3 regions of the Bacillus sp. es.036 genome follow, and region 1 is predicted to be linked to each of the others. Evidence: riboswitches for the same ligand, from Rfam matches in the RefSeq annotation. Region 1 holds a riboswitch; each other region holds the start of a gene.
What was found. A riboswitch is a leader RNA that binds a small molecule or an ion and turns the genes downstream of it on or off. The one in region 1 is predicted to bind S-adenosylmethionine.

Region 1 (10,987 bases):
AGAGAACCATCACCCATAGGTTAGGAACAGTCCCTGCAAAGGCAATTGTAATGAAAATCGTTGTATCTAAAAGCTGAGAAGTAAATGTACTTACATTATTACGTAGCCATTTATGCCTGTCAGAAGTTCGCTTCTTTAACAGAGAAAAGACGTAGACATCAACGTGTTGAGACACGAGGTACGCAGCAAGACTTGCTAGAACAAACCGGTAGTTTTGACCTAGTAATATTTCATAAGCAGCCTGGGTATCGGCTGCGAATGGTGCTACTGGAAGAAGCATACCAAGGTAGATCATGATACTTGCGAAAATCTGAGCGATAAAGCCGTACTGAACCGTTCGTTTCGCTTCTTCTTTACCGTATTTTTCGTGAATAATATCTGTGAAAAGAAACGAAAAGGCATACATCACAACGGCCGCTGGGATGACAAAGCTTCCGATCATCACCACTTTTCCTGCTAGGACGTTTGCGATCACTATCGAGGTCGCAAACAGAACATTAAACAGGACAAGATTTCGGTCGATGAATTGATTTTTCATTTTATTGCGTTGCTTTCTCACGAATGGCTGTCGTTTTAAGTTCGATACCGCCACGTGCTGATTGATAAACCGTAATGGTTACTTTTAAAGGGTCAATTGCGTATACAACATCGTCTGCAATACGTGCAGCGAGCGTCTCGCAGAAGCTTCCTTCGTCACGATAAGACCAGAGATAAAATTTCAGAGATTTAGACTCGATGCATTTCTCATCAGGTACGTAAGAAATCTCAACTCGACCAAAGTCAGGTTGTCCTGTTTTAGGGCAAACCGCTGTAAATTCAAGTGCATTAAACGTAATTTCTTGTACGTTCGGTGCATCGAATGATTCGTTTTTTATCACTTCTCTTGCTTGCTCCACACTCTCTGGGCGAGGCATCGGACCAGAAGAGGGTAGCCAAGCTTTATCCATACTATTCATTAATAATCCTCCTTTAGTTTTGATGAAGCAGGAAGGTTACGAACTGCTGTCATTCAACGTTGTCTATTATAACAGAGGAACTTTCCAATGCGAAGTTGGAAGTTCAGGCCAAATTTATTAGTTTAGCTTTTAACATAAAGGGAAAGTAAAAAAATAGCTAAGCAAACTAAGAAAGATAATAGGAGGAATCATCATGCAAACAACGACTACGACTGTAAATAATGAAAAGAATGGTAAGCTTGTAAAAGGTATTTTGGTAGGTGCTATTGTAGGTGGCGCGGTAGCGATGCTTGATTCAACTACTAGAAATAAAGTGAGATCATCAGCAGGCACGTTCAAGGACTCTTCAAAAGGATTTTATACTCGTGTGAAAGAAAATCCGAGCGAAGTGAAAGACGACTGGATGGATCGGATTCAATCAGCTTCTTCTGTTTTAAAAGAAGCAATGAATGATGCTCAAGCCCTCTATGAAAAGGTGAATGATGATGTGGTAGACCAGGTGAATCAAGTGAAAGAAGATTCAACTGAAGTCCTTTCTTCAGCAAGAGAAGCAAGTGAAGATCTCAAGGATATTGGAAGTAAAGTGAAGGATGCTGGTCAGGAAGTAACAGATTCGAATGAAAATGAATATGAGCCAACAAACATTCCTGGCAGTGAAACGCGTACACCTGGTAGCACAACAGTGAACCCGAAGACATCTCCAAATACTACACTTTAATTTAGTGAGATTGTTAATTCCCCCAAATATGAAAAAGACTTCCGCTTATTATTGCGGAAGTCTTTTTTTTTTAATAAATGTAAGATGCACCAATGATAATCAAAAGAATAAACAAAACTACGATTAACGCGAAACCTTGACCGTATCCATATCCACTCATCGTCTCGTTCCTCCCGTCAATATGTGTCGCTTCCTTACTAACCTATGTGGAAGAGTAAGATTGGGGACATAGGCAAACGCCCTTTTTAAAGAAGGGAGTTATATGGACCGCATCGCAACTGCAGGAAAATCAGTAAATATTGCGGAACATCCCGTTTTTTTGAGCGCAGCTATTTGATGAGGATCATTGACAGTAAAAGCACGAACAGGGATACCGCGCTTATGTGTATTAGTTATAAAATACTCATCAATCGCACCATACTCAATGTGGATACTATTGGCACCAACTCGTTGAAGATAATCCCACGGCTCAACTAACTTTTCCATGAGGAGAATAGCGGTTTCAACTTTGCAGCCTTTTTGAGTGAGCCGCTGAATACTATAGTGATTAAAGGAAGAGATAATGGTTCGATCATAAAGCTGATAATGTGTCAGCAATTCAAGTACCTTTGTTTCTAAGTGGTCATAAGGAAATTGACCATTTTTTAGCTCTATATTCAACATAAGGGAGGTGGAAGTAATCCATTCTAAAACGCTTTTTAGAGAAGGTATAGAGTTTCCCTGGAAGCGACTTGAGAAAGCTTGACCGGCGTCTAGTCGAACTAAATCTTCGTATAGGAAGTCTTTTACAAAACCAATGCCATTTGTCGTACGCTCTAGTCGTTCATCATGAATTACAACAGGTACAAGGTCTTTCGTTAATTGAACATCGAGCTCGATTCCTTGAGCACCAGCTTTATGAGCCGCTTGAAAAGAAATGAGTGTATTTTCAGGGTGTGTACCTGACGAACCTCTATGTCCATAAATATGGAAAGAAGACATATGTCACCTCTCTTTAGCTAAGGTTAATTGATCTATGTATGGTATTCGTGCTTTCACATGGATCTCCTTGTCATTTCTACTTCTAAGCTTTTCTCCTATTCGAATAAACGAGTTAAGCGTTTGAGTTGCATACATGCTAGATGGGAAGAAAGGAGGAGAAATTTTGTTTAAGGGATTTGAATTACCAGAAGCTCACGCTCATTATTTTAAAGGGAATTTAGAAAAGCGGTTTAATCATCAGCATTTTCAGATTTTAGGATTCAGTTTTCCTATAAACGGCAGCTCTTTTGATCAGCATGTTCATCGAATTGAAGGGATAACGATAGAAGAGGAAGGCCATCAACATCGCTATAGCGTAGAATCTGGACCACCCATTTTATTAGCAAAGGGTGGTCATTATCATAAGTTTAGCGGGGAAACGGTGTCAAAAGAAAACCACGAACATTATTTTTCAGGAGAAACGAGTCTTCCTATAGGGAATTATCCCTTGAATTGGTAAAAGGCGATGCAGTGCATCGCTTCTTTTACATTTTAATTTCGCGCTTGTTTTGATAGAACGTAAAGGCAAGTGCCCCTATTAAAATGGTCCCTTTAATAATATCCTGAGCATAGTAAGGAACATTTAACATCGTTAATCCATTGAGAAGAATGCCGATCAAGACAGCCCCTACAAAAGTACCGAGTGCGTTTGGTTTACCAGCACCGAGTACAGAATAGCCAATTAATGCTGCAGCCACACCGTCCATTAGAAGTGGGGCGCCAGCAGAAACCTGGCCTGTACCAATACGAGATGCGAGTACAATGCCAGCAATACTAGCAAATAGTCCGCTTAACACATAAGCGAGAGTACGGTATCGCTGCACAGCAACTCCTGAAAGCCTTGCTGCTTCGCGATTACTTCCTGTCATATAAAGCAATCGACCAGCACGCGTATACGTAAGGAAAAGGTGAACCAATATGACACAAAAAATCATAAAAATAGCGGGGAACGGGACGCCTGCTATTTCCCCTTGTCCAATAAAGAGAAATGAGGGGATAAACTTGCCTGGTGCCGTTGTACCGTCATCCATTGGCATATTATTGTAGATTGAAAAGCCTTTTGTGTAAGTTAATTGAATACCATTTACAATATACATGACAGCAAGTGTTGCAAGAAGATCAGGGATTCTGATTTTGATTGTAATGAATGCGTTGATCAAACCAATGACTATTCCTAAAAGAATCGGGATAAGAAGGGCTATAAGAAGCTCCTGTCTATACCATACGAGGGAGGCAGCACTTGCAATGGTTGCTAAACTAACTGTCGATCCAACTGAAAGGTCAAATCCTCCTACAATAAGTGTAAACGTTACCCCGAGTGCAACAAGCGTAACAATCGAGATGGACCGAAGTATATCAGCGAAATTACTATAGGTTAGAAACCGATCGTTCAACAAGGTGAAACTTACAATAAGCGCTAATATGACGAGCAGTGTGCCGTATTTCACAAAAAAATGAACTATTTTATTTTTAAAAGGTGTGACGAGAGCATTTTGTTTCTGTGTATGTGCTAATTCAGCTGCTGATTTCAATTGTTGTACCTCCTGTTGCTGCTTGCATAATGGCTGATTGATTCATGTTATCACCAGTTAAGGTCGCTGTGATTTCTCCGTCGTACATAACAAGAATTTTATCGGAAATCTCCAAAAGCTCATCGATTTCACTTGAAAAATAGAGAATCCCTTTTCCTTCATCAGCGAGTTGCTTTATGAGAGACAATACCTCAGATTTAGCTTTAACGTCGATGCCTTTAGTAGGTTCATCAAATAGAAATACGTTTCGATTTGCATCTAACCACTTTCCGATCGCCGCCTTTTGTTGATTTCCTCCACTCAGGTGATGAATCGGTTGCCGAGTGGAAGAAGCTTTTATACCAAGCTGATTGATTTGGTTGGACGCATAATTTTCTTCTTTCTTACGGTTGAGTAGGCCATTTTTTGAGTGACGGCGTAATGAAGGAAGCGTCAAATTATCTGATAACGAAAAATCCAGTAAAATCCCTGTTTTTCTTCTTTCTTCAGGTATAAGGCAAACACCCGCATTAATGGCGTCACTAGGAGAGCGAAAACGATACGTACGATTATGAAGGTGAATCTTCCCTTTTTGAGGCTTTGAGGCGCCAAATAAGGATAAGGCGGTTTCGGATTTACCCGCACCTACAAGTCCTGCGACGCCAATGATTTCTCCATGATTTAATTCCAAATTGATATTTTTTTCGGTTTCTGGAACATGAACATTCTCAGCTCGAAATAACGTGTGGTTTGATACTTGTCTTTTTCGTTCTTTCTTATTTCCAATCGCTGAACCAAGCATATTGGTAATAATCTCATCGGCTGATACCGCCTTTGTTTCAGCTGTGAGATGAACTTTACCATCACGTAAAATCGTAAATCGATCGCTTATTTCTTCGATTTCAGGCATACGGTGAGAAATATAGATAATACCGACACCTTTCTTTTTTAAGCTGTTAATCAGGTGGAATAAAAGTTGTGTTTCTTCTATGCTAAGTGGCGCGGTAGGTTCATCAAGGATTAAGTATTGAACATCATGAGCCATTGCACGAGCGATCAGAATCAGTTGTTTTTCCGAGAGTGTGCAATCGGAAGCAAGCTTATCTGGATTCAAAGGGATCCCCAGTGTCGCTAGTAATTGCTTTGTTTTTTTGCGCTCTTTTTTAGATGAGTAAAGTTTAAAAGGAGATTGATTAACGGAATCAGCCCAAATATTTTCTGCTACCGAAAGGGCAGGAAAGAGAGCCGTATCCACTTCTTGTACAACAATGCCAATGCCTGCTTTTTTGGCATCAGAAGGAGTTCGAATTGATAAGGGTTGCCCGTTATATGAAATTGAACCGCTGTCCCGTTCATAGTCCCCACAGACAATTTTCATTAGCGTGCTTTTTCCTGCTCCGTTTGTACCTAATAAGGCGTGCACTTCACCGGCATGAATCGTGAATGAGACGTTTTTTAATACAGTCGTACTGCCAAATGATTTAGATATATTATGAATCGTTAATTGGTTCATTTAGTGTCTGCCTCTTCAACGCGTTTTTCCATCCATGGTGATGTGGCAGCGTCAGATGAACCCCATCCGTCAACGTATTCCCCAAGCTTATCCATGGAGATCGTTTCTTCAGGTAAATCGGACTGCTTTACAAGATGAGGATCAAGTGAAAAGATGTCAGGTGCATCTTCTCCAGCGATTTTTTGATAAGCAAAACGAACTTGAACACGTCCAACTTCAGCTGGATCAGTTGCAGCTGATGATAGCCACGGGCTATTTTCCTTCTGCATCATTTGGAGGTCTTCATCACTCATATCAATGCCATAAACCTTGATTTCGTCTCTGCCTGCTTGCTCGATCGCTCGAGTCGCGCCTTTAGCAAATTCATCCCATGGAGCAAATACAGCGTCAATGTCTCCTTTGTTTGGGTATTGCTTTAGAATCGTTTCCATTTGTGTCTGGGTATCAAGAGCTGTATTAGCGCTTGCCGTTCCGAATTTAGCGATTTCCTTAATTCCTGGATAGCGCTCCTGGAATGCCTCGTAGATGACATTTCGTCGTTCCATCGGTGCAAATCCTCCAACCCAAACGTATACAATATTGCCTTCGCCGTTAAGGTCTTGAGCAAGTTTTTTCAGCGTGTCCCACGCGAGGCTATAATCATCCTGATCGATGACGGTAACGCCTGGGACATTAATATCACTATCAAAAACGACAACAGGAATCCCTTTCTCTACTGCTTTTTTCACTCCTGGTTCCAGTGCGTCTGCTCGTCCGTGATCGATTAAGATGGCATCGACATTCTGATTGATCGCTGTATCAAGATGTGTCGCCATCTTTGAAAGATCATTATCAGCATTATAAACCTGGACACTTCCTCCAAACTTTTCAACCTGATCTTCAACCCCTTTGACATATTGGGAAGAGAATGTTCCAAGAGAAGCTTGCATAATCGCAGCAATCTTTATCGGTTTTTGCACCTCTTTTGGAATGTCAGATGAAGTTTGCGATGTTTCGTCTTGCGTTTTTGAGGCAGTCTCATTTGTTTCATTATTGCTTGCTTCAGGTTCACTTACAGCATCTTGCTCACTTGTGCATGCGGCAAGAACGAAGAGAAGAAGAATGGATAACATAAGTCCTAAACGTTTCATGAATGTACCTCCGTGTTTTCAATATCTGGTAAAGTAAGATGAGCAAGGTTTTCTTCGAATGGTGTTCGAATGATGCCGTGTTCTGTAATGATTCCTTTGATTAAGCGATGTGGCGTTACGTCAAATGCAGGATTGAAAATCTCAATATTTTCAGCCGCGACGCGCTCTCCTTGATAGTGTGTGATTTCTTTTGAATCACGCTCCTCAATCGGAATGGCATCTCCATTAGGAATCGAATAGTCAATCGTTGAAATGGGTGCTGCAATATAAAAGGGAACATTGTAAGCCTGAGCGATATGAGCAAGGCCGAGCGTGCCGATTTTGTTAGCTGTGTCTCCGTTGGCTGCAATTCGATCCGCACCGACTATTACCGCTGCGATTTTCTTTGTTTTTAAGACGTGCGCCGCCATGCTATCCGTAATAAGCGTTACGTCGATACCGGCACGTTCAAGTTCCCATGCGGTTAGTCGAGCACCCTGGAGAACGGGTCTCGTTTCCGTTGCAATCGCGGAAATCGTGAGGCCGTTTTGCTTAGCCAAGTGGAGCGGAGCAAGGGCAGTTCCATATTTCGCTGTTGCAATTCCGCCTGCGTTGCAGTGGGTGAGAATGGTATCGCCATCCTTCAATAGTTTAAGTCCGTGTTCTCCGATACGTTGACAGACAAGTTCATCTTCTTTATGGATAAGTAACGCTTCGTGAAGAATCGCGTCTTTCATTTTTTCGACAGTTGATAAAGGAAGAGTCACACGAACAATGCGATCGATCGCCCATGAGAGATTCACGGCAGTTGGGCGAGAAGATGAGAGGTATTCTCCTTGCTTAAGTAACTCTGCTTTAAAAGTTGATGGTTCGGTTGTTTCTGCGTGTTGACTCCAGAGAACAAGACCATACGAAGCCGCAATTCCAATCGCTGGTGCACCGCGCACGACGAGGGAAGATATGCTATTCCAAACATCTTCGATCGCCGTCTGTTTGAGATAGCTTTCTTGATGTGGTAATTTACGCTGATCAAGCAGTAAAAGGTGATCTCCTTTCCACTGAAGAGATGGGATAGTCATTTAAACGCCCTCCTTAATCGTATCGATGTAATATTTAATCGAATCGATGTTCTTTCGATTTAAAATGAGTTTTTTTCCAAGTGTTAAAGCTCTTCTTTCCACTGCTAGTTTTACTTCTGGATCAGTAATCGTCTCAATTTCTTCTACATGAGCAAGTCCAATCGTTCTTCGGATGATTTTACAACCAGCAAAACCAATACTATCGACAAAAATAGACTGAAGATGAGTATTGAGATAACCTCTGGAATAGCGGTTATCTTCTGAAAGGTGGGTGTCCCAAAGGGAGCGGAACGTAGAGTCAAATACGGTCCAAACTTCAGTGATAACACCAAAGAGATAGGCTAGATATCCGTCTTTTTCTTCCTCGGTTCGATGGGCTTCCTGGGAGAGAATGCTAAGCGTAATATTGGCAATAAAAGCCCCAACATCAAATCCCGCTGGGCCATAGAAAGCAAATTCCGGATCGATTACTTTTGTTGAACCCTCCGTTACGAAGAGGCTACCTGTATGTAAATCCCCGTGTATTAACGCTTCTCCTTTTGTTAAAAAGGAATGTTTAAGCGAAGCAACTTCATTTAGGAAGTCTTGATCTTCCCACAAAATTTCAACATCTGGTCGAATTTCGTCTGAAAATGCGTTGCTTTCAGCATTATAAAAGGGGTCTGAAAAGACGAGACTCTCCGTGATCCCGCATAAATCTGGATTACTAAACCGTTTAGCAAGCTCTTTCTTTTTTGCAGAACCAAGACCGTAGTCAGAGGTGAAAAAGAGCGTGTGAGCGAGGTAAGTCCCGACATTTCTTGCGAGCTCAGGGTAGACACGTCCTTCAATAAGTCCTTTGCGCAAAATCGTATGCGATGATAAATCTTCCATCACTGTTGCTGCTTTTTCTGAGTCATGCAAATAAACAACTGGGGAAAATTCAGGAACAAGCGAATGAGCTTGTATGAGGGCCTCGCTTTCAATTCTCGACCGGTCAAGTGTCAGTGGCCAGGATTCACCAACAACCTTGGCATAAGGCAAAGCTTGTTTGACGATCCACGATTCCTCTGTTGCTTTGTTTTGAACATGGAAAACATAGTTTAAATTGCCATCCCCGATTTCCTTTACGAGAAGGGGGGAAGAGGGATCGATAAAATTGTGATGCACTAAAAAGTGAACAACGCTTTCTTGTGTAAATGGTGTATATCCCGACTTAACTTGAAAAGACATGTGTAAGTCCCCTTTCTAATGGATGATGTATAGAAGCATTCGTGATTAAAAGACATAAAAAAAGCCTCTTTCCGAAGAAAGAGGCTTGAAGACAGATATCCTTCACACCTCTTATCTTCCAGGATGAATAACATCCTGTTGGAAGTAGCACCGTGCCATCTAAGCCATCCTGAAAAGATGTACTTAAGAATAGGTCGGTTGCTGGGCGTCATAGGGCCAAATCCCTCAGCCTGCTCTTGATAAGAGAAAGTTTATGAAATTATTTTACAATTTTTTCGCTTGAAATGTATGTTACAGAGAAACAGATGCATTTGTCAATAATATTTTGAATTTTATTTATATATATCTGGACGTCGATCTTCAAAGATGGGGATACGACTTCGGATTGATGGTATTTCTTCCTCATCAATCAAGCCTGTTAAGATCGTTTCCTCTTCGCCTGCTTCTGCGATAATCGTTCCCCACGGATCAATGATTAAAGAATGTCCGCCAAACGCATTGTCTGGATCTGCTCCTACACGATTACAAGCAATCACGTAACATTGGTTTTCAATAGCGCGGCTAATAAGTAATGCTCGCCAATGATCCGTACGCTGTTTCGGCCATTCGGCTGGAACGAACAAAACTTGTGCACCTTCAATGGCATGAAGGCGAAGCCACTCAGGAAAGCGAATATCATAACAGATGAATCCGGCACTTGGGAGTTCTTCAAGTGTGAAGTGGCTTTTCTCATTTCCTGAAACAAGGTATTTCTCTTCATTCATCAGGCGAAATAGATGAGCTTTGCTATACTCATGGATAAGCTGCCCATCTCGATTGAAAACGAGCATCGTATTCGTTACATGATCATTGTGTTGCTTTGCAATTGAGCCACCTACTATACTCACCTTATTCTTTTTGGCTAGGTCTGAAAGAAATGCAATGGACTTTTCTGCATTTGTATCCCCAATTTCGTCTAGTCTCGATAAGTCATAACCAGTCGACCACAGTTCTGGTAAAACAATAATATCTGGTTTGTCATGAACAGCCTTAGCAACAAGCTCTTTCACTTTCGAGAAATTTTCTTCCGGGTTTCCAAACGCAATATCAAATTGCAACAGAGCGATTTTTTTCATTGTTTTCTCCTCCTCGCTTACAAAATAAGCTTTACATGATTGTGTATCCAAGATAACATAATTTACTAGAATTTCACGAAAATTTTAACAGGATGTGATTCTTTGAAACAATTTCAAACTTCGGATGCGCTTAAACGATTACCGGAACAATTTTTTGCGAAGCTTGCTGGAAAAGTGAACCGCTATGTAGAAGCGGGTTATGACATGATTAATCTTGGACAGGGAAATCCTGATCAGCCAACACCTGATCATATTATCAAGTCCTTGCAGAAGGCAGCTGAAAATCCCACCTATCACAAATATCCGCCATTTCGAGGACAGCCTTTTTTGAAGCAGGCGGCTGCTGATTTCTATGAGCGAGAATTTGGAGTGAAGCTTGATCCAGAGAAGGAAGTTGCCGTTCTTTTCGGTGGAAAAGCAGGCCTTGTCGAGGTCAGTCAATGTTTACTAAATAAAGGTGATGTGGCACTCGTTCCAGACCCTGGATATCCCGATTATTGGTCAGGTGTCGCGATGGCTGAAGCGGATATGCAAATGATGCCGTTGCTTGAGGAGAATCATTTCTTACCAGACTATGATGCGATTCCAGAGGATTCATTAAAAAAAGCGAAAATGATGTTTTTAAATTATCCAAACAACCCAACTGCAGCTGTTGCAACGAAGCGCTTTTTTGAGGAAACAGTCAGTTTTGCAGAGACGAATGATATTTGTGTTGTGCATGATTTCGCTTACGGTGCGATCGGGTTTGATGGCG
Region 2 (10,987 bases), on a different contig from region 1:
AGGAAGTTCAATGTCCGTACGTCCAAAATGACCATACGCAGCCGTTTGCTTATAAATAGGACGGCGAAGATCAAGCATCTTAATAATGCCTGCAGGACGAAGGTCAAAGTTCTCTCTTACTAGCTCAACAAGTCGTTCCTCTGACACTTTTCCAGTACCAAATGTATCAATCGCAATCGATACCGGCTGAGCAACACCAATCGCGTAGGCAAGCTGAACTTCACAACGATCGGCAAGACCTGCAGCGACGAGGTTCTTAGCTACATAACGAGCAGCATATGCAGCAGAACGGTCGACTTTCGTAGCATCCTTACCAGAGAATGCACCACCACCGTGACGCGCATAACCACCATAAGTATCAACAATGATTTTTCTTCCTGTTAAACCTGCATCACCTTGTGGCCCACCAATCACAAAACGGCCAGTTGGGTTAATGAAGTATTTTGTTTCATCATCAATCAATTCAGCAGGAACAACTGGCTTCACAACATGTTCCTTAATGTTACGCTGAATTTGTTCAAGTGAAATTTCAGGGTGGTGTTGTGTTGAAACAACGATCGTATCAACGCGAACTGGCTTTCCAGATTCATCATATTCAACCGTAACCTGAGTCTTTCCGTCAGGACGAAGATAAGGAAGAATTTCTTCTTTTCTTACTTCACTCAATCGACGAGCTAGCTTATGCGCAAGAGAGATTGGTAGCGGCATTAATTCAGAAGTTTCATTACATGCGTAACCAAACATAAGACCCTGATCACCTGCACCAATTGAATCAATTTCACTTTCTGACATTGTGCCTTCACGCGCTTCAAGAGCAACGTTTACACCTGCTGCTATATCGGCAGACTGCTCATCAATAGATGAAAGCACCGCACATGTTTCAGCATCAAATCCGTATTTTGCACGTGTATAACCGATTGCTTGAATCGTTTCACGAACGACTTTTGGAATATCCACATAGTGCGAAGTTGTAATTTCACCGGAAACTAATACAAGCCCAGTTGTTACTGTAGTTTCACAGGCAACGCGCGCATTTGGGTCATGCGCAAGAATATCATCCAGAATGGCATCGGAAATCTGATCTGAAATTTTATCAGGATGCCCCTCTGTTACTGACTCAGAAGTAAACAAACGACGATTACTCACTCAAGTACCTCCTTAAGGATTGGATCCTATCTAGTTATAGTGTAATGGATACGGTACTCATTTCCCTATTATCCTGTGCCGAAACGAGAGAACGAATTCAGAATCTTATCGTCTTACCTTTTTTTATAGTGTCATCAACTTCAACGACATTAAAAAAGCCCTTTCCTTCTATTTAGAGGGAAAAGGAGCTGGTATCTCATGCCTTTCGCCTCTTATCTTCCAAGACTATTGTCTTGCAGGTTAGCACCTTAATCCTGTTGTATAGGAGTTGGTTGCTGAGCTTCATCGGGCCTGTCCCTCCGCCTGCTCGGGATAAGAGTATCCATTCTCGACATATAATAACGTAGATAAAAGGAAGTGTCAATAACGAAAAGCGGAAGCGCCCGTTTAGCCTCGACAAGCGCTGGAGCCCCATAAAAAGAACACGGTCTTTGTGTTCATTTTATGGGGTGAAGCGATCGAGAGGCTGGGCGCTGCAGCTAGACACGAAAAGCGGAAGCCTTCGGTTAGACCCGGCAGGCACTGGAGCCTTTCAATATGAACACGGTCTTTGTGTTCAGGTTGAAAGGTGAAGTGACCGAGGGTCTGGAGGCTGCAGCTGGACACGAAAAGCGGAAGTGGGCGTTTAGGGTCGACAAGTGCTGGAGCCCTACAAAAAGAACACGGTCTTTGTGTTCATTTTGTAGGGGGAAGCGATCGAGACCCTGCCCACTGCAGCTAGACATGAAAAGCGGAGTGGGCCTGCTTAAATCCGCAGGATGTTGGAACCCTTTCGACTGAGACGCTTTTTGTCTCAATCGAAAGGGTGAAACAGCCGGAGGATTTGGCCCGCGCAGCTAGACACGAAAAGCGGAGACGAGCGGTTAGAAACGGAGATATTGGAACTCCTGAACTGGAACACGCTTTTTGTGTTCCTGTGAAGGAGTGAAATATCGTAGTTTCTGCGAGTCGCAGCTAGACACGAAAAGCGGAACCCTGACTCGAAAGAACTGGATTATTTATTCATTACCTTCACAATAAAAAAAGCCTTCTTATATTAAAGAAGGGACCCCTCAAACCTAACCAAATCGTTATTCGCTCTTTTTTCACTCTTCAAGCAAAAAATACATAGATTAGTATAGAATAATCACGCAAATGTGTTATACTATTTTTGAGTTAAACGAGTCAGTCAACGAAATCTTTAATAAAGGATGGGTTTAACGTATGAAAACAGCTTCCTTCTCCTCACCGTTATTGGATGCTATCTTAAATAAGAACAATCCACATGTAAATTTATCAGTTTCTGAACTGGTTGAACATTCCTTATTTAAAAATGAAGGGACACTTTCTTCAACGGGCGCTCTTCGAGTTGAAACCGGAAAATACACCGGTCGTTCTCCCGGGGACAAGTTTATTGTAAACGAAGACTCCGTAAAGAACAAAGTAAATTGGGAAACAAATCAACCAATTTCTGAAAAAAGTTTTGAAAACCTTTACACGAAAGTGCTGAACTATCTTGGTGAGAAAAAGGATCTTTATGTATTTAAAGGATTTGCTGGTGCTGACCAGTCATCAAGACTACCCATCCAGGTTATTAACGAATATGCCTGGCATAACCTTTTTGCCCACCAACTTTTTATACGTCCAAATGAATCAGAGCTTCAAGATCATGAAGCAGGATTTACTGTTATTTCTGCTCCTGGTTTTCAAGCTGATCCTGACGTTGACGGGACAAATTCCGAAACGTTCATTATTATTTCCTTTGAAAAGCGCACCGTTTTAATTGGCGGTACAGAATATGCTGGCGAAATCAAAAAGTCAATTTTCACCGTAATGAACTACTTATTACCTGAGAGTAATATTCTTTCCATGCACTGCTCTGCAAACGTTGGTAAAGAAGGCGATGTAGCTCTATTTTTCGGTTTATCTGGAACAGGTAAAACGACGCTTTCTGCTGACGCTCACCGTTCGCTTATAGGTGATGATGAACATGGCTGGTCCATGAACGGCGTCTTTAATATTGAAGGCGGTTGCTACGCTAAATGCATCAACTTATCGAGAGAAAAAGAACCTGAAATTTGGGATGCAATCCGTTTTGGAACAGTTCTTGAGAACGTCATAATGGATACCAATTCACGTAAGCCTGATTACGATAACACGAGTCTAACTGAAAATACTCGAGCTGCTTATCCAATTGATGCCATCCCTAACATCGCTATTCCAAGCGTAGCCGGTCATCCTAATACGATTATCTTCTTAACCGCTGATGCCTTTGGAGTCCTTCCACCGATCAGTAAGCTTACGAAAGAGCAAGCGATGTTCCATTTTCTATCTGGCTATACAAGTAAACTAGCCGGAACCGAAAGAGGCGTAACTTCACCTGAAGCTACTTTCTCTACTTGCTTCGGCGCCCCGTTCTTACCGTTACCTGCTCACCGCTATGCCGAAATGCTTGGTGAGAAAATCATGGAACACGATGTTCAAGTTTTCCTTGTGAACACAGGTTGGTCTGGTGGCGGATATGGTGTTGGAAAGCGGATGAAGCTATCCTATACAAGAGCGATGATTCAAGCTGCTTTGAACGGAGAGCTTGATCGTATTGAAACAATAACAGATCCCATTTTTGGATTGCATATCCCTTCTCACTGTCCTGGCGTACCGGCAGATGTGCTGCAACCAAAACAAACATGGGAAAACAAAGAAAACTATGACGTAAAAGCAAAAGAACTTGCTACTCAATTTGTTAAGAATTTTGATAAATTTTCAAACGTAGCTGAAGAGATCAAAAAAGCTGGACCTAACGTTTAAAACCTTTCAAAAAGCACCTAAATGGTGCTTTTTATTTTGTAACACCGCTTCTTTTGGACTAACCGCCTCGAAATGAACAAATTCTAAAAAGCTCTTACCGCTAACCAACTAAAAGAAAACCTCCCCCTTAGCATCATCCTTTTTTATCTGCAAACACAAAATGTTACGAAATTCATAGGCTATAGTATCTTAAACATGAGCCTATCTCATGTGACAATGGTGGGGGCTAACTAATGAAAAAAAGTTGGGTATTTAAAAGCAGTCTTTTTATAGGTGTATTTCTTCTTATTCTTTCAGCATGTGGTACGAATAATGGAAATGACCAGGTGCGCGTAGCTGAGGTAACACGCTCTATTTTTTATGCACCACAATATGTGGCTCTCTCGGAAGGTATATTTGAAAAGCATGGAATTGATGTTGAGTTAACCACCACTTGGGGTGGCGACAAAACAATGACCACGTTGCTTTCAAATGGAGCAGATATCGCCTTAGTCGGTTCTGAGACATCTATTTATGTTTATGCGCAAGGCACAGATGATCCCGTCATTAATTTCGCTCAGCTCACACAAACAGATGGAACATTTCTTGTATCAAGAGAAAAAGTCGATCATTTTGCATGGGAAGATTTGAAAGGAAGCACTTTTCTTGGTCAGCGTAAAGGCGGAATGCCACAAATGGCAGGGGAATATGTTCTGAAACAAAAAGGCATTGATCCACAAAATGATTTAAACCTTATTCAAAATATTGATTTTGCAAACATCTCAAGTGCGTTTGCATCAGGTACTGGAGATTATGTTCAACTTTTCGAACCGACAGCAAGTGTTTTTGAAGAACAAGGTGTCGGATATATCGTGGCCTCGTTCGGTAAAGAATCAGGAAAGATACCATACACAAGCTATATGGCAAAAGACAGTTATTTAACTAAAAATGCGGATGTAGCAGAACGATTTACAGCAGCACTTTATGAAGCACAATTATGGGTAGATACCCACTCTTCTGAAGAAATCGCTAAATCTATTGAGTCATTTTTTCAGGACACTGATCTGGAGCTGATTACTACGGTAGTTGATCGTTATAAGAGTCAACATTCATTCGCTACAAATCCTACTCTTGATCAGGAAGAATGGGATAACCTACAAAATATTATGGATGAAGCTGGCGAACTTCCAAAACGTGTTGATTATAGCAAACTAGTGGATAACAGCTATGCAGAAGAAGCACAACAATAGGAGGAAATAGAATGTCTTTCCTTCAACTGAATGCCATCTCACATGTTTATTTAACAGAAAGTGCAGCAAAGGAAGCCCTATCTGACCTTTCGTTTTCCATTGCGGAAGGTGAATTCGTATCGCTGCTTGGTCCAAGTGGTTGTGGAAAATCCACATTGTTATCAATTATATCAGGGCTCTTACAGCCAACTGAAGGAAGCGTCTCTCTTCAGAACAAGATGATCCAATCACCGGGTGAGCGAATGGGCTATATGCTTCAACAAGACTATTTATTCCCCTGGAAGACCATTGAAGACAATTGTTATATCGGGTTAAAGCTCTTAAACAAATTAACTCCGGAGAAAAAAGAAATCACACTTGCATTACTTGATAGTATGGGGCTTTCGGACGTTCGTCACGCCTATCCTGATCAGCTTTCAGGGGGTATGAGACAGCGAGTTGCGCTCGTTCGAACGCTTGCAACTGATCCTGATCTTCTTTTATTAGATGAACCTTTCTCAGCTCTTGATTATCAAACAAAACTAAAGCTTGAAGATCTTGTCTTCCAAACGTTAAAAGCACATCAGAAAACAGCGATACTCGTAACGCATGATATCGGAGAAGCGATAGCGATGTCAGACCGAATCATTCTTTTATCACCGCGACCAGGTAAAATCGCAAAGATTTTTCAAGTTCCATCTCAACTTCAAACATTACTGCCTTTTGAAGCTAGAAATGATCCAGTTTTTCCCGAAAACTTCCAAACGATATGGAAGGAGCTTGATTCTCTTGAACAATCTCCAACTTGATAAACAGCATCAGCAGTATGTAAAGAAGTTGAAAAGAGAAAAGTATGAGATCGTAACCTGGCAAATCTTTATTCTTTTAGCATTTCTCTCCCTATGGGAGCTTGCAGGGCGACTTACGTGGATTGATCCTTTATTATTTAGTTACCCAACTAAGATCGCTTCGCTCTTTCTCACAAAACTTTATGACGGTTCTTTGTTGCTGCATACAAGCGTAACCCTACTTGAAACCATTGCAGGTTTTATGATCGGTACAATACTTGGCACAGCTTTCGCTGCGGTCCTTTGGTGGTCCCGAAAAGCGTCAAAAATTTCCGATCCTTATCTAGTCGTATTAAATTCAATGCCCAAAGTAGCGCTTGGCCCGATTATCATCGTGGCATTCGGACCAGGCTACCTTTCAATTATTACAATGGGAGCATCTATTTCGATCATCATCACAACACTTGTGATCTATCACGCTTTTCATACGGTAGAGCCAAATTATATTAAAGTAATTCGTTCCTTTGGCGGAAATAAGAAGCAGGTTTTTCGTGAGGTTATCCTACCCGCTTCTTTTCCAGCTATCATCTCGACACTCAAAGTAAATGTAGGGTTGTCTTGGGTAGGGGTCATTGTTGGAGAATTTCTTGTTTCGAAACAAGGTCTCGGTTACATGATCATTTATGGTTTTCAAGTATTTAATTTCACACTCGTTTTACTAAGCTTATTTATGATTGCGATTTTTTCGTCCATTATGTATCTTGGCGTTGAATGGCTTGAGCGGAAATTAATCAAACATTAGCTCCTCTTTCAGGGGGGCTTTTTTTGTTGTAAGTGGGCAAACTAGTTAGCCAGAGGTTACAAACGTGATCGAACCCTACACGTCTTACCGCTGGCAAAATGATTGCTATAGACCCACCCAAATGCCATCTGCTAGCATATAGAAGAACATATTTCTAATTTAAAAGACAGGTGAAGAAAATGAATGCTCTGAAAGGCGTATGGCTTAGCATTGCTGCATACCTAATACTTTCAATCATAAAATTAGGTGCTGGATACCTGTTAGGTTCCGAGGCTCTGTTAGCAGATGGTTGGAACAATGCATCGGACATTGTAGCATCAGTTGCCGTCTTAATTGGAATGAGGATTTCTCTCAAACCACCAGATCTTAATCATCCATACGGACATTCTCGAGCAGAAACGGTCTCTTCCTTATTTGCCTCTTTCGTGATGTTTGCAATTGGTATTCAGGTCCTCTTCCATACAGCGACCGTTTTAATAAACGGAACCGTTTCATCTCCTCCATTAACATCCGCATGGGTAGCTCTTCTAGGAATGCTTGTTATGGGGAGTGTCTATCTTTTTAATTCCAGACTCGCTAAAAAAACAGGCAGTCATGGACTAATGGCTGCAGCAAAAGACAACTTATCAGACGCACTTGTAAGCCTTGGAGCCTTTGTTGGAATTATCGGCGCACAATTTAACATGCACTGGTTGGATCCTTTAACAGGATTTATCGTAGGCCTTATCATCTGTAAAACCGCTTACGATATTTTTAGGGATTCTTCTCTCATGCTTACTGATGGTTTTGACAAAGAGAAACTAAATGATATCGAAGCAACGATTCAAGAGATTGACGGCGTTGAAACGCTTGTAGATATTAAAGCGAGGATGGCTGGAAATAAGATCATTGTTGATGCTGTCGTTGAAGTAGCGCCTTATTTAAACATTAAAGAAGGTCATAGTATTACAGATGAAATTGAAGCACAGCTCGAGAAAGAGCACGATATACGGAATGCAACCATTCATGTGGAGCCCGGAAAAGAAACCATCTAACTAAAACAAAAAGTCCAGTTCAACGAACTGGACTTTTTGTTTTAGCTACTATCGTTAGATTCTTCCCTACAAATAATTAAGATGCTTTAAACTATATGTAAGGACTTGATCCTTCATCATAAAACTATAATGCTCATTTAAGTGAAGGTCTTTCGGAAGTGTTTTTAGCTTGACGGGTCCTTTCGTTTCCATATAATCATCTTTTTTCACGAGATGATCAATGTCAGCATAGTAGACGTTTTTAATGATTGTACCGCCTTTTCCTTCTACCCGATACTGCCCTACGTACTTAAGACGCTTTACAACGCCTCCTGTTTCTTCGTAAACTTCACGAACAGCAGCTTCTTCCGCATTTTCACCCTCTTCCACCTTGCCACCAGGAAACTCAATGCCTCTTCTTGAATGTTCCGTTAACAACCATTGATTTTCGAGGCGACAAATAACCCAAACATGCTTCGGATCTGAGGAGTACGGGTGGTCCTGGAAGGAAAATGTTACCTGATTATGATAGTAATCTGTAAACATAAATTCGCTCATTTGATAACCTCGTCCTTTAGTTTCTTACTTTATTGTAAAAGAGTAGCCTGTCCTTGTCCAATCCCCCTATATAAAAAGTGAAAACAAGATCCTCCATTTCTGAAATCAATAATAAAACGCACGGCATTTAACCGTGCGTTTGTCTTATTTAATCTCAAAATTTTTAATGATCCAGTGATTGTTTTCATAAATAAAATCAATATCAATTGTATAAGTACCATAAAGATCCGATTGGTTTGATTGGGTTAGCTTGTATTCAAATTCACTTATTTGATCTAACTCATACGGCTTATCTGTATTTACCCATGGAAAGAGTTCAGTAGGAACAAGGTAAAGACCACCTTCTCGTTCCTCAAAGTAAACATCAGCGATTTGAGAAGAGAGCTCTTTTGACGCTATCTTCTGTAAATGCTGCTCAACTTCCTCGATTGACTGAAACTGTTTCACTTTATAATTAGCATCAGTTTCTTGAACAATACGGTCAATAAGGTCAGTTGATAGTTGTTCAACATTAGGTTTTTCTACTGCCATTGTCTTTGCTTCAGCTTTGTTTTCAATGGAAGACATCACCATTTGTGAATGCTCTTCCGCAACTTTTGATATTTCCGCACCACAGCCTGAAGTGAATGTAAGGGCACCTACCAACATGGCTATACTTATGTATTTTCTCAAGTTACTCATCCTTTTAATTATTGTAGTATTTCATCGTTACTAATCACTTTCCTCATGAAGTCAAGTGTCAAACAAACTAGTCGATAATTAAGTCTTTTTTACTATAATTTTTAGAAGAAAGATGCAAATTCAATAAAATCGATTACAATAATAATACGAATAAATAAACGAAATGTTTCGATTTTTTAGAATGCATTTCAGATAGGAGAACCTTCATTGACAGAGCTATGGAAAAAAAGATTCGACCATTATATACGCCATCGCTTAAGCTATTTAAGTTATATTTTTCAAGGTGGATTTCTCATAGCAGTACTTCTTGCAGGTGGCTTCGGGGCTGTCTACTATCGACGCTTACTGGATGCGATTCCAGAAAATTTCCCAACACTAATTGTCACGATCTTAATAATTAGTACTGTAATCAGTTCACTCAAAGTAAAGTTCTTTCTCTTGCCAGCTGACCGGGTTTTTCTATTAGCATATGAAGGGCGGATGGAGAAGTATATCCGATATAGCTCCTTTTATTCATACGTTCGCTCTCTTCCTATCATTATACTCACTGGTTTACTGACGACTCCTGTATTCATTCGATTAGGCTTTGAAAAGAACGACCTTATTGTCGGATGCATTACGCTATTCACGCTTAATTTCCTATCTTTCTTAGTTATTATCCGTTCCTACATAGTAAAGATAAAATGGTTTCGCTTTTATTTATTGGTTATGAATAGTGCGGTTCTTTACTTGACGATAAAAGGAACTGTTTGGATCGGCGTACTCCTTTCGATTGCGCTCATCACTCTTCCTTTTCTTTTGCGCAGGAAAAAAATGCTACAGTGGGAAAGATTGATCGAACTTGAAGCTTCACAAAAAAACCGCTTTGAGCAATTTGCTAACCTCTTCGTTGACGTTCCTTCATTACAAAATCAAGTACGGGCGCGAAGATACTTTGGATTTGTTCTTTCATTAATTCATGTTAATGATCCACGTCTTTATCTTTCAGTTCGAACTTTTTTACGTAAAGGCTCATATGTTTGGATGTACCTCAGGTTACTTGTGTTAGGAGCACTCATTCTTTCCTATTCGTCTAGTGAGATCATCACTTTTCTATTCGTTCCTCTTTGTCTGTGGGTAACTTACCAACAACTTATTGCAATAATAAAAGAACAGTACCGGGATACATTTCTCGTCATTCTTCAAGACAACTTGACATGTCATTCGATCGTTAAGATGATTTTCGGTTTATTGATCCTGCAGTCTTTCATCTATAGTTTTATTCAGCTTCCTGGATTACATGAAGCTTTCATTGTTCTTTTGGAAGGTTTACTATTTTCTTATGTACTCACGATGAAAAAAGAGACGAACGATAAAAAGAGGAACTGACTTAAATGAGTCAGTTCCTCTTGCTTTTTAACTAACAATAAGGATTGTAGTTTGCTCCGCCAACGCCTGGTCCGTGACCATAGCCGCCGCCAAATGCGCCAGCTCCTACAATAATTAATAAGATAAACAAGACAACAATTAACGCAAATCCTTTACCATATCCTCCGCTCATCTTTATCCCCCTCATTAAGATTCATTCACTACATTATTACTTTATGTCACTGAGATCATTTAGGAAGGGCAGGAGCGGAGTTCTTATAAAAAAAACAATCTTATTCTTTATTACTCTTGATTGCAGAACGGTTTAGTAACAAGCATTATGTATTGATAAACAAAAAAAAGAGGCATATGCCCCTAATTTCTTGTGTTATGGTTAAGTGCAGATAAAACACCCATTTGATCAATTTGCGCTTTTGTCTTATCTGTTCCTAATCGATAAATCATTTGATAAAGCTCATAAATCGCTTCATCTGTCCAGTCACGATGGCTGTCTACTTCATCTTCATTAAAATGGTTTAATGAAAAGAAATCATTTTGCTGCACATATTTCTGTGAGCGCAACTTCTCAATCGTGCGCTCGAGTTCCATTTTTTCTACTTTTGTGGCTCTAATTTCAAATGCATTCATTTGCATACC
Region 3 (10,987 bases), on a different contig from region 1:
ATAAGGTGAAGAAATTTCTTCAATCGAGAGGTCTGTCTATTGTTCTAATTGGACTAGCTTTCGGTTTAATGGTGTATGGGCTTTTGGCAGGAGAGGCGACTATGTACCAAAAAGCTTTTCTGGAATCAAATTTTGTTCATGTGATGACAATTGATTTTCTTGTATTAACCGGGCTTTCAATCGTTGCTTTAAGAAATCGAGATGGGGTAGCGGGGTGGATCGGGTTGCTTCCAATTATCGGCCCATTATCTCTTGTCATTACTAAAAACGGTAAGGAGCGAAAACATGCGTAAATTAGAAAAAAACGAAGTAATCGATGCTGTACGACTTTCAGAATATGCGTTCCAATATACAGTGCCTAAAGAAGAGTTAGATGACAAAATCAAAGGATATAGCGAGCATGAAATATGGGGCGATTTCGAGGGGGATGAACTTGCTGCGAAGCTACATTTAATCGATTTTGAAACTTGGCTAAGCGGAAAGAAAATAAAAATGGGTGGCGTTGCGTCAGTCGCAACCTATCCGGAACACAGAAGAGGGGGAAGGGTAGCACGTCTGCTTAGAAATGGTCTTTTTGAAATGAAACAAAAAGGCCAAACAATCTCTTTTCTCCATCCCTTTCAGATTTCCTTTTATCGAAAATTTGGGTATGAAGTTTTGAATAACTGGAAGAAGGTAGAGTTGAACGCGCATGATCTTGAGCCTCTTCTTGCTGTAAGTGGAAAAGTAAGGCGTGTTGAACTTGATCACGTCTTTGAAGTTCTGAATCCTGTTTACGAAGCGTTTGCGACTCGCTTTAATGGCATGCTCGTTCGAACGGAAAATTGGTGGAAGGAACGCGTTTATTCGAAAGGATTTCGTTTTGCTACTTATACAAATGAAGAGGGGAATATAACCGGATACATTTATTACAAAATAGAGGATCGAACATTAGAGGTTGAAGAAATGGTTTGTTTAGATGGGGAAGCAAGAAGAGGATTGTGGAATTATCTCTGTCAGCACGATTCTATGGTAGATCACGCTACGATTCTAACAAACGAAAGTGACCAGCTCGCTTTTTTATTAGCAAATCCAAAAGTGAAAACAACGGTCGAGCCGTACTTTATGGCACGCATTGTTGATGTCGAGAATTTTCTTAAGGAATATCCATTTACATTCAAGTCGGACGAGACTCTTTTTCTCCATATTACAGATGATCAGGCAGAGTGGAACAATGGCAGCTACCTGATCGATTATGAAGGCGTGAGGGTCTTCATGGGAGATAAAGCGAATGCAGCGTGTGCTCATCCACCAAAACGAGGCCTTCGATGTAACATTAATACGCTGACTTCTGTATTGACTGGGTACCAGGACCCTTTCTTTCTTTATGAAGCTGGTTTATTAGAAGGATCAAAGGAAGATGTAACACGGTTGCAACGCATACGTTCCGCAAAGGCGACAAATTTCATGGACTTCTTTTAACCCAAAAACCCCTAATCTCACATATGAGAATAGGGGTTTTATTCGTATGATAACAAAAGTGCTAGAGGTGCTTATATTTCAGAGATATTTTATCTATAGTTCTTTCGTTTGCAATTTCTTTACATTCGGTTACATAGAGCATCAATCCATCCAAATAGGGGTATTCTGTTTATTAACAATTTAGAGACAGAAAGATTAAGACCAACTGAGGCTAGTTATGATGGACGAAGCCTTTTGTAAGGATAACTAATAGAGGTTGAATGAAACTGTAAACGAGAGGCGAGTAAACAATGACACGTATCCTAACATTATTCGTACTGATTCTTATAGCTGGATTATTAAGTGTAGTAAGCGCAAAAGGATGGCCTTCTTCAATGAAGAATGCATCCGAAAAGAGTGAATGGGTCGGTTCATGGACAGCAAGCATGCAGGCTCCTGCTAAAGATGGAAACTCTCATGAAGGATTTAAGGATCAAACAATCAGGTTAATTCTTCGCCCACATATGGAAGGGGAGAAAATGCGGATTCGATTATCCAATGAATTTGGTTCACTCCCTTTATCTATAAAAGAAGTGAGAGTTGCAATATCCAAGGAAGGTGCAAGTATTGATAAGGAGACGGACCAGCTGATTACCTTTGATGGTAAAGAAGCTGTAACGATTCCTCAAGGAGAAACGCAATATAGTGATGCAATTGATTTTCCGGTAAACGCCGATCAAAATATAACGGTTAGTTTGTACGTAGATCGTGAAACTGGCCCAACAACGTGGCATCAGCGTTCAAATCAAACGGTGTATATGTCTGAAGAAGGAAACCATGCCGGAGATGAAAAAGACTCTGCATACACGTCAAAAGAAGAAGCATGGTTCTGGTTAGAACGTTTAGAGGTTGTGCCTGATGAATCTGTAAACGGTTCTGTCGTAGTAATGGGAAGCTCAATTGCAAATGGCAACTATTCCACGTTAAACGCAAACCGCCGTTGGCCTGATTATTTAGCGAATCGTATGAATTCGGAAAACGCTGAGGTAAAAATGTCGGTTTTAAATGCAGGGATTTCTGCCAATCACCTGATTAATAGTGAAGAAGGAAAAGGACAGAACGCCTTTGCGAGATTAGAACGAGATGTGCTTAGCCAAGAAGGAATCAATGGCGTTATTCTACATGAAGGCATTAATGATTTGAGACACTATCCTGAATATGATTCAAAGAAAATCATTAATCGAATGAAGAAAATCATCAAAGCAACTCACGAAAAGGGGCTTCCTATTTATGGAGGTACATTAACACCTTATAAAGATTCTAGTATGTTTACTGAAGAAGGAGAAAAGACGCGCCAGGAAGTGAACGAGTGGATTCGAACGAGCGGAGAATTTGATGCGGTCATTGATTTTGATAAAGCATTGAGAGATCCAAATGATCCAGAAAAGTTTCTCTCGAAGTATGATTCTGGGGATCATTTGCATCCAAATGATAAAGGATATAATAAAATGGCAGATACAGTTGATTTTTCGATATTTAAACAAAAGTAATCCTTGCTAAAAGAACTAATGTTCGCTAAACTTAGGTTATCAACCGAATATACGTTCTCACATCATGGTATGGCTTCCACTTTCTTAGGGGGAGCCATCTTTTTTTGGAGGAGGGAAAGAGAATGGAAAATGAGTACGTGTTGGAGCAAATGGAGAAAGATATGAGGGAAGCGATGACGCGATTTTCAAAAATGAAGAAAAGAAATGGAATGAAGACAATTGTCCAAAGACAAATGCAAGGTAGTCGTCAGTGGAAAAAGGATATTTAGTGAAGCGTCGTTGTTGCTATCCTACCTTGACAAACCGTGAGTAAATTGATATTTTTGTTAAAATATATTTTCTTATCCAGAGAGGTGGAGGGACTGGCCCTTTGAAACCTCAGCAACAGGTCCATTGGATACTGTGCTAACTCCAGCGGGTGATAAACCTGATAGATGAGAGCCTTCGGTTTTATTTTGTCAGTTACGCACTCCATTCGAGTGCGTTTTTTTGTTTTTCTGGATGGAAAAGTAAGGAGAAATAATATGGAAAGCAAACAGGGTTTTAAAAGGGAGATGAAATCAAGACATGTAGTGATGCTCTCACTCGGAGGGGTCATCGGTACGGGATTGTTTTTAAGTTCTGGCTACACGATCCAACAAGCTGGTCCTGTTGGGACGATCCTTTCTTATCTGGTAGGTGCACTTGTCGTTTACCTGGTCATGCTGTGCTTGGGAGAGCTAGCGGTTCATATGCCTGAGACAGGTGCGTTTCATAGCTATGCGGCTCAATACATTGGCGGAGGAACCGGTTATACAGTTGCCTGGTTGTACTGGCTAACCTGGACAGTTGCGCTAGGTTCTGAGTTTACAGCTGCGGGTATGCTCATGCAGAGGTGGTTTCCACTTATTAGTGTATGGATTTGGAGCGGCTTGTTTGTTGCAATGATCTTCATTTTAAATATTTTGACTGTGAAATTTTTTGCGGAGAGTGAGTTCTGGTTTGCCCTTGTAAAGGTTCTGGCTATTGTGTTGTTCATTATTTTAGGTGCGGCAGCAATCGTAGGGTTTATTCCAATGGAATCTGGTGAGAATGCATCGTTATTTGCTAACTTTACAAATGAAGGGATCTTTCCGAACGGGGTATTTGCCATATTAATGACGATGCTAGCAGTGAATTTTGCTTTCTCTGGAACTGAACTCATTGGAATTGCAGCTGGAGAAACAGAAAATCCTGCGAAAACCATACCAAAAGCCATTCGCACCACGTTAGTTCGGCTAATTCTATTCTTTGTCGGTTCAATCTTTATTTTATCAGCTCTTCTCCCAGCATCAGAAGCTGGAGTTCTAGAAAGCCCATTTGTTGCAGTACTTGAAATAATTGGGATTCCATATGCGGCAGATATAATGAATTTTGTTATTCTTACAGCCATTTTATCCGCTGCAAATTCAGGGTTATATGCTTCGTCGAGAATGCTCTGGTCACTTTCAGACAAGCAAATGATTTCTCCTATTTTTGCTAGGCTCAACAAAAATGGTGTCCCTCTTCCTGCTGTGATATTAAGTATGTTAGGCGGAGCACTAGCACTACTTTCAAGCATCATTGCGCCAGATACCGTTTATGTGGTGCTTGTCTCTATTTCCGGGCTTGCTGTTGTCATTGTATGGATGAGTATTAGTGCGTCACAATTTCTTTTTAGAAAGAAATATGTAAAAGAAGGAAAATCCATTAAAAACCTTAGTTATCGAACGCCTTTCTATCCTGTCGTTCCGATTCTAGCCTTCTTGTTATGTTTGGCTTCCTTGATTGGCATTGCTTTTGATCCGACCCAGCGAGTGGCATTGTACTGTGGGATACCGTTTATTGCACTATGTTATGGAAGTTACTATTTAACAAAACGAGTAAAGAAAAGGAGAATAAGTAATGTGGCAGAAACAGAATCCTATTAAGGCAATTTTAGTAGATTATAATTTGGTGATATTGGATGGAGCCCTTGCGACAGAGCTTGAAAAATATGGGTGTAACTTAAATGACCCACTATGGTCTGCGCGCGTTTTGCTTGAAAATCCAGAACTTATCTATCAGGTTCACTTAGATTATTTCCGTGCTGGAGCTGATTGCGCGATAACATCAAGTTATCAAGCTACAATGGAAGGATTAACATCTCGTGGTTTAAGTGAAGGGGAGGCAGTGGAGCTAATAAAGAAAACGGTTTTTCTTGCGCGCCAGGCACGTGATGATTTCTGGGAACAGGAAGGTCAGTTGAATCGCCCAAAACCTTTTATCGCAGCTTCCGTTGGACCTTATGGAGCGTACTTAGCTGATGGCTCGGAGTATCGGGGCGATTACAAGGTTAGCGATGAGGTGCTTACCGAGTTTCATCGTCCGAGATTAGAAGCATTGATTGAGGCAGGTGCTGATGTTTTGGCGTTTGAAACCATTCCGTCTTTTCAAGAAGCGAAAGTTTTAGGTTCCCTATTACAAGAGTTTCCATCCAATTATGCTTGGCTTTCCTTCACCATTCAAAGTGAAGAAAAAATGAGCGATGGAACGTCTTTAAAAGCATCTTCTCAATACTTTAATGAAAATGACCAGATTGTGGCAATCGGCATTAACTGTGCGTCACCTTCGTTTGTGACAAATGCAATTCATCAATTAGCTTCTCAAACAGATAAACCGATTATTGTGTATCCTAATTCAGGAGAGTTTTATGACCCTAAGACCAAAACATGGCAGGAGGGTGAGTCGTGTGATGGAATTGTCGATGGATCAAATGAATGGTTTCAAGCAGGGGCACGATTAATTGGTGGATGCTGTCGGACAAGTCCTGAACAAATCAAGCGACTTTATGAAAAATGGCGACAGTAGAAAATCAAATAAAAGGAGATAACGGCTGTCCCGTTACCTCCTTTTATTTAGTGAATTTAGTTTAAAACGGATTCGTCGCCCACTGCAATGACTGCTTTATGAAAATCCGTGGGTGCAACTTCAATTGACCTACCATATATTCAGCGAGGTCCTCAGGCTGCATGTATTTCTCTTTATCTTGCTCATCAAGCTTGTCACCAAAGACGAGCTCAGTCGCCACAAGGCTTGGATTAAGAGTAAATACGCGAATGTTATTTCGACGAACTTCTTGCATAAGTGCTTCGGTCATGCCTTGAATAGCAAACTTAGAAGCACTATAAGAGGTGGAGCCAGCCGTTCCTTTTAGACCACTACTTGAGGAGATTGTGATAATATCACCGCTGTCTTTTTCGATCATTTGTGGAAGAACAGCCCGTGTTACATGATACGTTCCATAAACATTTACTTCGAATGTTTCCTTCCAATCATCGGGTTCAATCTCTAAGAACGATCCGTAACGCCCCATTCCAGCATTATTGATCAGAATATCTGCCGAGCCGAGTACGTTTTTCAAGTGATCGATGGCTTTATTGACTTCCTCAATCTCTGCAATGTTAGCAGGGGCGACGATCGCTTTAACTCCGTAAGATTCTGCTTCCTTAGCGACTTCGTTTAGCTTGCTTTCAGTTCTAGCAATCAAGCCAACATGAACCCCTTCACTTGCAAGCTGAAGAGCTGTCGCGCGTCCGATACCGCTACTTGCGCCTGTAATATACGCAATTTTCCCTTTAATTGTTTGTCCCATTCTGTATCATCCTTTCTCCAATTTACTACTTTCTAGTCTATAGCTAGCAGAGCAGAGATTCAAAGATAAGCAACCGCTTTCTAAGTTTCATAAAAGCATCCGCATGTTTAACTATAGTCCTTAACGGTTACAGTTACTGTGGAAGCAAAGAAAAGCTAAATCAATATAAATCGATTAAACATAAAAAAGGAGTTTTTACATCATGCGTAACCAATTAAAACATTACATCAATGGCGAATGGGTTGAATCAACAGGTTCAGAAACACATGAAGTAATCAATCCAGCGACAGAAGAAGTGATCGGTAAAGTTAGTCTAGGAACAAAGGAAGATTTAGATAAAGCGGTGAAAGCAGCACGTGCGGCATTCCCTTCTTTCTCACAAACAAGCCGAGAAGAACGTGTGAAAATGCTTGAAGACATTGCGGAGGAATATGCCAACCGTAAGGAAGAAATCATTGACGTGATTACACAAGAACTCGGTTCTCCACGTTCAATTTCAGAGAAAGTTCATTACAACATGGGCTACCAGCATTTCTCCGAAGCAGCAAAAGCATTGAAAGAGTACTCTTTCTCAGAAGATCGTGGCGATCATACAATCTTTAAAGAGCCAGTTGGCGTCAGTGGCCTTATTACGCCATGGAACTTCCCAACAAACCAATCGTCAACGAAAATTGCGAGCGCATTTGCAGCAGGAAGCACAGTTGTCTTAAAACCTGCTGAAATTACACCATTTGCGGCGATTATTTTAACAGAAATCTTTGATAAAGTAGGCGTGCCAAAAGGTGTATTTAACCTTGTGAACGGAACAGGCGAGACGATTGGTGACGGCATTAGCTCACACCCTGATATCGACTTTGTATCTTTCACTGGTTCAGCAGGTGTTGGTGAAAAAGTAATGAAGAACGCTGCAGAAACGATCAAGACAGTAGCACTTGAACTTGGTGGTAAATCTCCATTTGTCATGCTAGAAGATGCAGATATTACTAAAGCGGCTAAAGCTGCGGTTAGCCATATTGCAACAAACTCAGGTCAGGTTTGCTCGGCTGGGACTCGAATGATCATTCCAGCGTCTCGAAAAGAAGAATTTGAAGAGGCTGTGAAAAACGTACTTCCGGAATTCCCAGTAGGTGATCCGAATGGAAACAACTATGTAGGACCACTTGTTTCTGAAAAGCAATGGAATACCGTGCAGTCTTACATTCAAAAGGGAATTGACGAAGGCGCGACACTCATTGCAGGTGGAACTGGTAAACCTGAAGGTCTGGAGAAAGGCTACTATGCAAAACCAACCATCTTTACAGATGTGAAAAATGACATGGTGATTGCACAAGAAGAGATCTTTGGTCCTGTTATGTCAATCATCACATATGAGACAATTGATGAAGCGATCGAAATTGCAAACGACGTTGTTTACGGTCTTGCTGGTTATGTCTTTGGTGAAGATAAAGAAACACTTCGCACAGTGGCAACAAGCATCCGCGCCGGTCGTATTAAAGTGAACAATGCTGATATGGACTTCTCAGCACCATTCGGTGGATACAAGCAATCTGGTATTGGCCGTGAGTGGGGAGACTTTGGAATTGAAGAGTACCTTGAAACAAAAGCAGTACTAGGATTCCCGTCTTAAGTAAAATTAATCAAGTATGAAAAAAAGCAGCTGCCCTTAGGGCAGCTGCTCTTTTTGGTTTGGATGTAGATAACAATAGGCGCAAATCACTTATTTAGGTTTGTAATGAAACAATTGAAGCATCTTTTTAATTTTGCTCAAAACACCATTTTAAACTGAAGAAATGATAAATTTGTTTTGTATGAATTTAGGAGGTGCGAGATGTTTCTCTTGTTTTTGATCGTCGCTAGCAGCGTAGTTGGACTTTTATTATTACCCTTGCATGAAATCGGGCTCGTCATTGGCTTTGGTATGATTGTAGGTTGCTTGCTTCGAGGGCTATATTTACTTCATGAGATTAATCGTAAGCTTGATTTAGGAAAGAAATAAGTTTTTAAAGTTGAGTAGTTTAAGACCGAACTGGGTTGTTCCCTTAAATAAGTTACATATCACCATCAAGATTTTACCATCCAGCGAGCTGTAATACCATTTTATGTTAAAGTTTAAAGGGAGATAAGTATTCTATTAAAATGTGAATCAATAGGGGGCTGTGTTTTGACGAAAAGAATTTATTTTCTTCACGGATTTATGGGGACAAGGGATTTACACTTTGAGCATCAGAAAGCTTTTTTTGAACGTGATATGGAGGTCATCGCGTTGCCCTTACCAGGTCATGGCCATTCAACTATTCCAGCAGGTGAAAACTATTTTGAAAGGGCTTTAGAGTGGTTAATAGAGGAAGTAACCAACAAAGGACCAGGATATGTCGTTGGATTATCTTTAGGAGCTTCATTAGCGATCCATCTAGCCTTAAAGAGACCAGAGCTTGTAAAGGGTGCAGTTTTAACAGGCTATACACCGTTTATACCGGATAATTTAAAGAGCGTCATGGAAGAGCAATATACATATTTCAATAACATTCAAGAAAACGATCAAGAGACTGCCGCTTCTTTTAAACAAATTCACGGCGATAAATGGTTCGATACGTTACAGAAAGTAAATAAAATAATGACTTTTCATTATCCGAGCGTTTCAGAAAATGAGATTGCTGAACTTGAAGTACCGCTTATGGTGCTTAACGGAGGAAATGAGCTTTATGAAGTAGAAGCTGTTCAATTTTTGAAAAGAAGCAATGATAAAATAAACGTTGGCCTAATTCCTGATGCTGGTCATACGGCCAATATGGATCAACCTGATCTATATAACAGCATGGTTCAACAGTTTATTAACAAATGAGTAGAAGTGTTCAATTGAGTGAGTTTAATCTGCAAAAAGAATCGGCAAGATTAGTAATCAGACCATTAAAAATGGAAGACTATCAAAACTGGTTACGCGAATTTAATGCAAGGCGTCCTTCGCAACACGCCTTTGATCCTGGGAAGATGGATATGAGTGAGTGTACAGAAGAGTGGTTTAAAGACTTAGTATATAAGCATCAAAACTTAGCTATAAGTGACACCGCCCACGTATTTGGTGTTTTTCATAAAGCAGATGGCACGCATATTGGAATGGTTGATTTCTCAACATTAGCGAGAATGAATTTTCAATGGGCACGAATCGGCTATACGATACATAATCAATATTGGCGTAAAGGATATGGAAAAGAAGCGGTGAGCGCAGCGCTTCAGATTGCTTTTCATAATCTTGGTTTTCATCGCATCGAAGCACACATTAACCTGGATAACAGCCCATCGACTCAGCTAGCCCAAAGTGTAGGCATGGTAAATGAGGGTGTGAGGAAAGGGTTCATTTATGAGAATGAGAAGTGGACAGATCAGTTGGTTTATGTAGTGAAGGCCGATCAATATATCGACTAGTAAAAAGACTTCCTGCTTGGAAGTCTTTTTTGCTTGTTAGAGTGTATTTTTGAGAGAATTCTTTTCAAGATTATAAAAAAAGAGTTTCATTTTTACTAGTTTGGGAAAATAAGGAACAGGTGAAAGAAACTGGTGATTTGAAGATTCCCATCCGGCAGCACTGTACTTTGTGATCACATCCCTAGCCTTCTCTTGCCAAAAAAATGAATTGGAGTGTTTTGATGTTAAAGAAGTTAGTCCCTCTATCGGTAGCAGCAGTTGTTTTTGTAGGAGCTCCGTTTCACACATCAGCAAAGGAAATGAGTGCAACAGACATTTTAAAGCAGTCAAATGAAGCGATGATGGAAGTGGAGAGCTATTCTACAAAAACGAATATGGAACAGTCGATGCCTCTTGAAGGAGAAACGATGATGATCTCTAGCCAATCTGAAGCAGACATTACGTTAAAGCCTTTCGCTATGCATCAGGTGGTAACAACAACATCACCTGAAGAAGGTGAAATTTCGTTAGAATCTTATTGGACAGAGGAAGGTTTTTATCAAGAAGATCCTGAAAAAGGCTGGATTAAGATGCCGGAAGAACTCACAAAGGGTTTAGAGGAACTCCAAAGCATGTCGTCGGTAGAAGCACAAATGGCTCAGGCTGAAGAGCTTGGCAAAGAGATGAGCGTAGAAGAGACGGATGATGGTTTTGTGTTAACGTACGAAGGGGACGGCAAAACGTTAATGGAAGCGTCCATGAAGATGTTCCAAGAGAGCGTGTCAGGTGAAGAAGGTTCCGGATCGATGAAAGGTCTTATGGAGCAAATGACGATTAATGATTTTAACTATAAAGTGACGGTTGATAAAGATTCGTATTACATGAAGCATTTAACGATGGATATTGATATGGATATGAAGATTGAAGATGAAAGCATGAACATGAAGCAATCAATGGAAATGTC

Region 2: another riboswitch for S-adenosylmethionine. It lies ahead of metK (methionine adenosyltransferase); the one in region 1 lies ahead of mtnK (S-methyl-5-thioribose kinase).
Region 3: another riboswitch for S-adenosylmethionine. It lies ahead of mmuP (S-methylmethionine permease); the one in region 1 lies ahead of mtnK (S-methyl-5-thioribose kinase).

Annotation. Positions count from the first base shown of each region.
Region 1 covers NZ_PDIZ01000003.1:605,026-616,012, forward strand. Annotated here, with positions in the region: gene ATG70_RS21935 (queuosine precursor transporter) at 1-538, opposite strand, end outside; gene queF (preQ(1) synthase) at 540-956, opposite strand; gene ATG70_RS21945 (YtxH domain-containing protein) at 1,150-1,674, shown strand; gene ATG70_RS21950 (YjcZ family sporulation protein) at 1,745-1,834, opposite strand; gene ATG70_RS21955 (glycerophosphodiester phosphodiesterase) at 1,933-2,655, opposite strand; gene ATG70_RS21960 (YmaF family protein) at 2,819-3,154, shown strand; gene ATG70_RS21965 (ABC transporter permease) at 3,180-4,157, opposite strand; gene ATG70_RS21970 (sugar ABC transporter ATP-binding protein) at 4,210-5,718, opposite strand; gene ATG70_RS21975 (sugar ABC transporter substrate-binding protein) at 5,715-6,848, opposite strand; gene mtnA (S-methyl-5-thioribose-1-phosphate isomerase) at 6,845-7,906, opposite strand; gene mtnK (S-methyl-5-thioribose kinase) at 7,907-9,118, opposite strand; SAM riboswitch class I at 9,227-9,364, opposite strand; gene ATG70_RS21990 (carbon-nitrogen family hydrolase) at 9,451-10,233, opposite strand; gene ATG70_RS21995 (pyridoxal phosphate-dependent aminotransferase) at 10,336-10,987, shown strand, end outside.
Region 2 covers NZ_PDIZ01000001.1:2,427,939-2,438,925, forward strand. Annotated here, with positions in the region: gene metK (methionine adenosyltransferase) at 1-1,146, opposite strand, end outside; SAM riboswitch class I at 1,356-1,465, opposite strand; gene pckA (phosphoenolpyruvate carboxykinase (ATP)) at 2,350-3,933, shown strand; gene ATG70_RS12460 (ABC transporter substrate-binding protein) at 4,167-5,162, shown strand; gene ATG70_RS12465 (ABC transporter ATP-binding protein) at 5,174-5,950, shown strand; gene ATG70_RS12470 (ABC transporter permease) at 5,931-6,731, shown strand; gene ATG70_RS12475 (cation diffusion facilitator family transporter) at 6,911-7,765, shown strand; gene ytkD (RNA deprotection pyrophosphohydrolase) at 7,832-8,302, opposite strand; gene ATG70_RS12485 (hypothetical protein) at 8,447-8,974, opposite strand; gene ATG70_RS12490 (ABC transporter permease) at 9,191-10,351, shown strand; partial or broken gene ATG70_RS22795 (YjcZ family sporulation protein) at 10,443-10,538, opposite strand; gene ATG70_RS12500 (hypothetical protein) at 10,706-10,987, opposite strand, start outside.
Region 3 covers NZ_PDIZ01000001.1:3,494,156-3,505,142, reverse strand. Annotated here, with positions in the region: gene ATG70_RS17610 (hypothetical protein) at 1-293, shown strand, start outside; gene ATG70_RS17605 (GNAT family N-acetyltransferase) at 286-1,461, shown strand; gene ATG70_RS17600 (SGNH/GDSL hydrolase family protein) at 1,752-2,990, shown strand; gene ATG70_RS22620 (hypothetical protein) at 3,113-3,259, shown strand; SAM riboswitch class I at 3,329-3,431, shown strand; gene mmuP (S-methylmethionine permease) at 3,515-4,918, shown strand; gene mmuM (homocysteine S-methyltransferase) at 4,893-5,837, shown strand; gene ATG70_RS17585 (3-ketoacyl-ACP reductase) at 5,899-6,621, opposite strand; gene ATG70_RS17580 (aldehyde dehydrogenase family protein) at 6,824-8,248, shown strand; gene ATG70_RS22615 (hypothetical protein) at 8,450-8,617, shown strand; gene ATG70_RS17575 (alpha/beta fold hydrolase) at 8,783-9,463, shown strand; gene ATG70_RS17570 (GNAT family N-acetyltransferase) at 9,460-10,044, shown strand; gene ATG70_RS17565 (DUF6612 family protein) at 10,266-10,987, shown strand, end outside.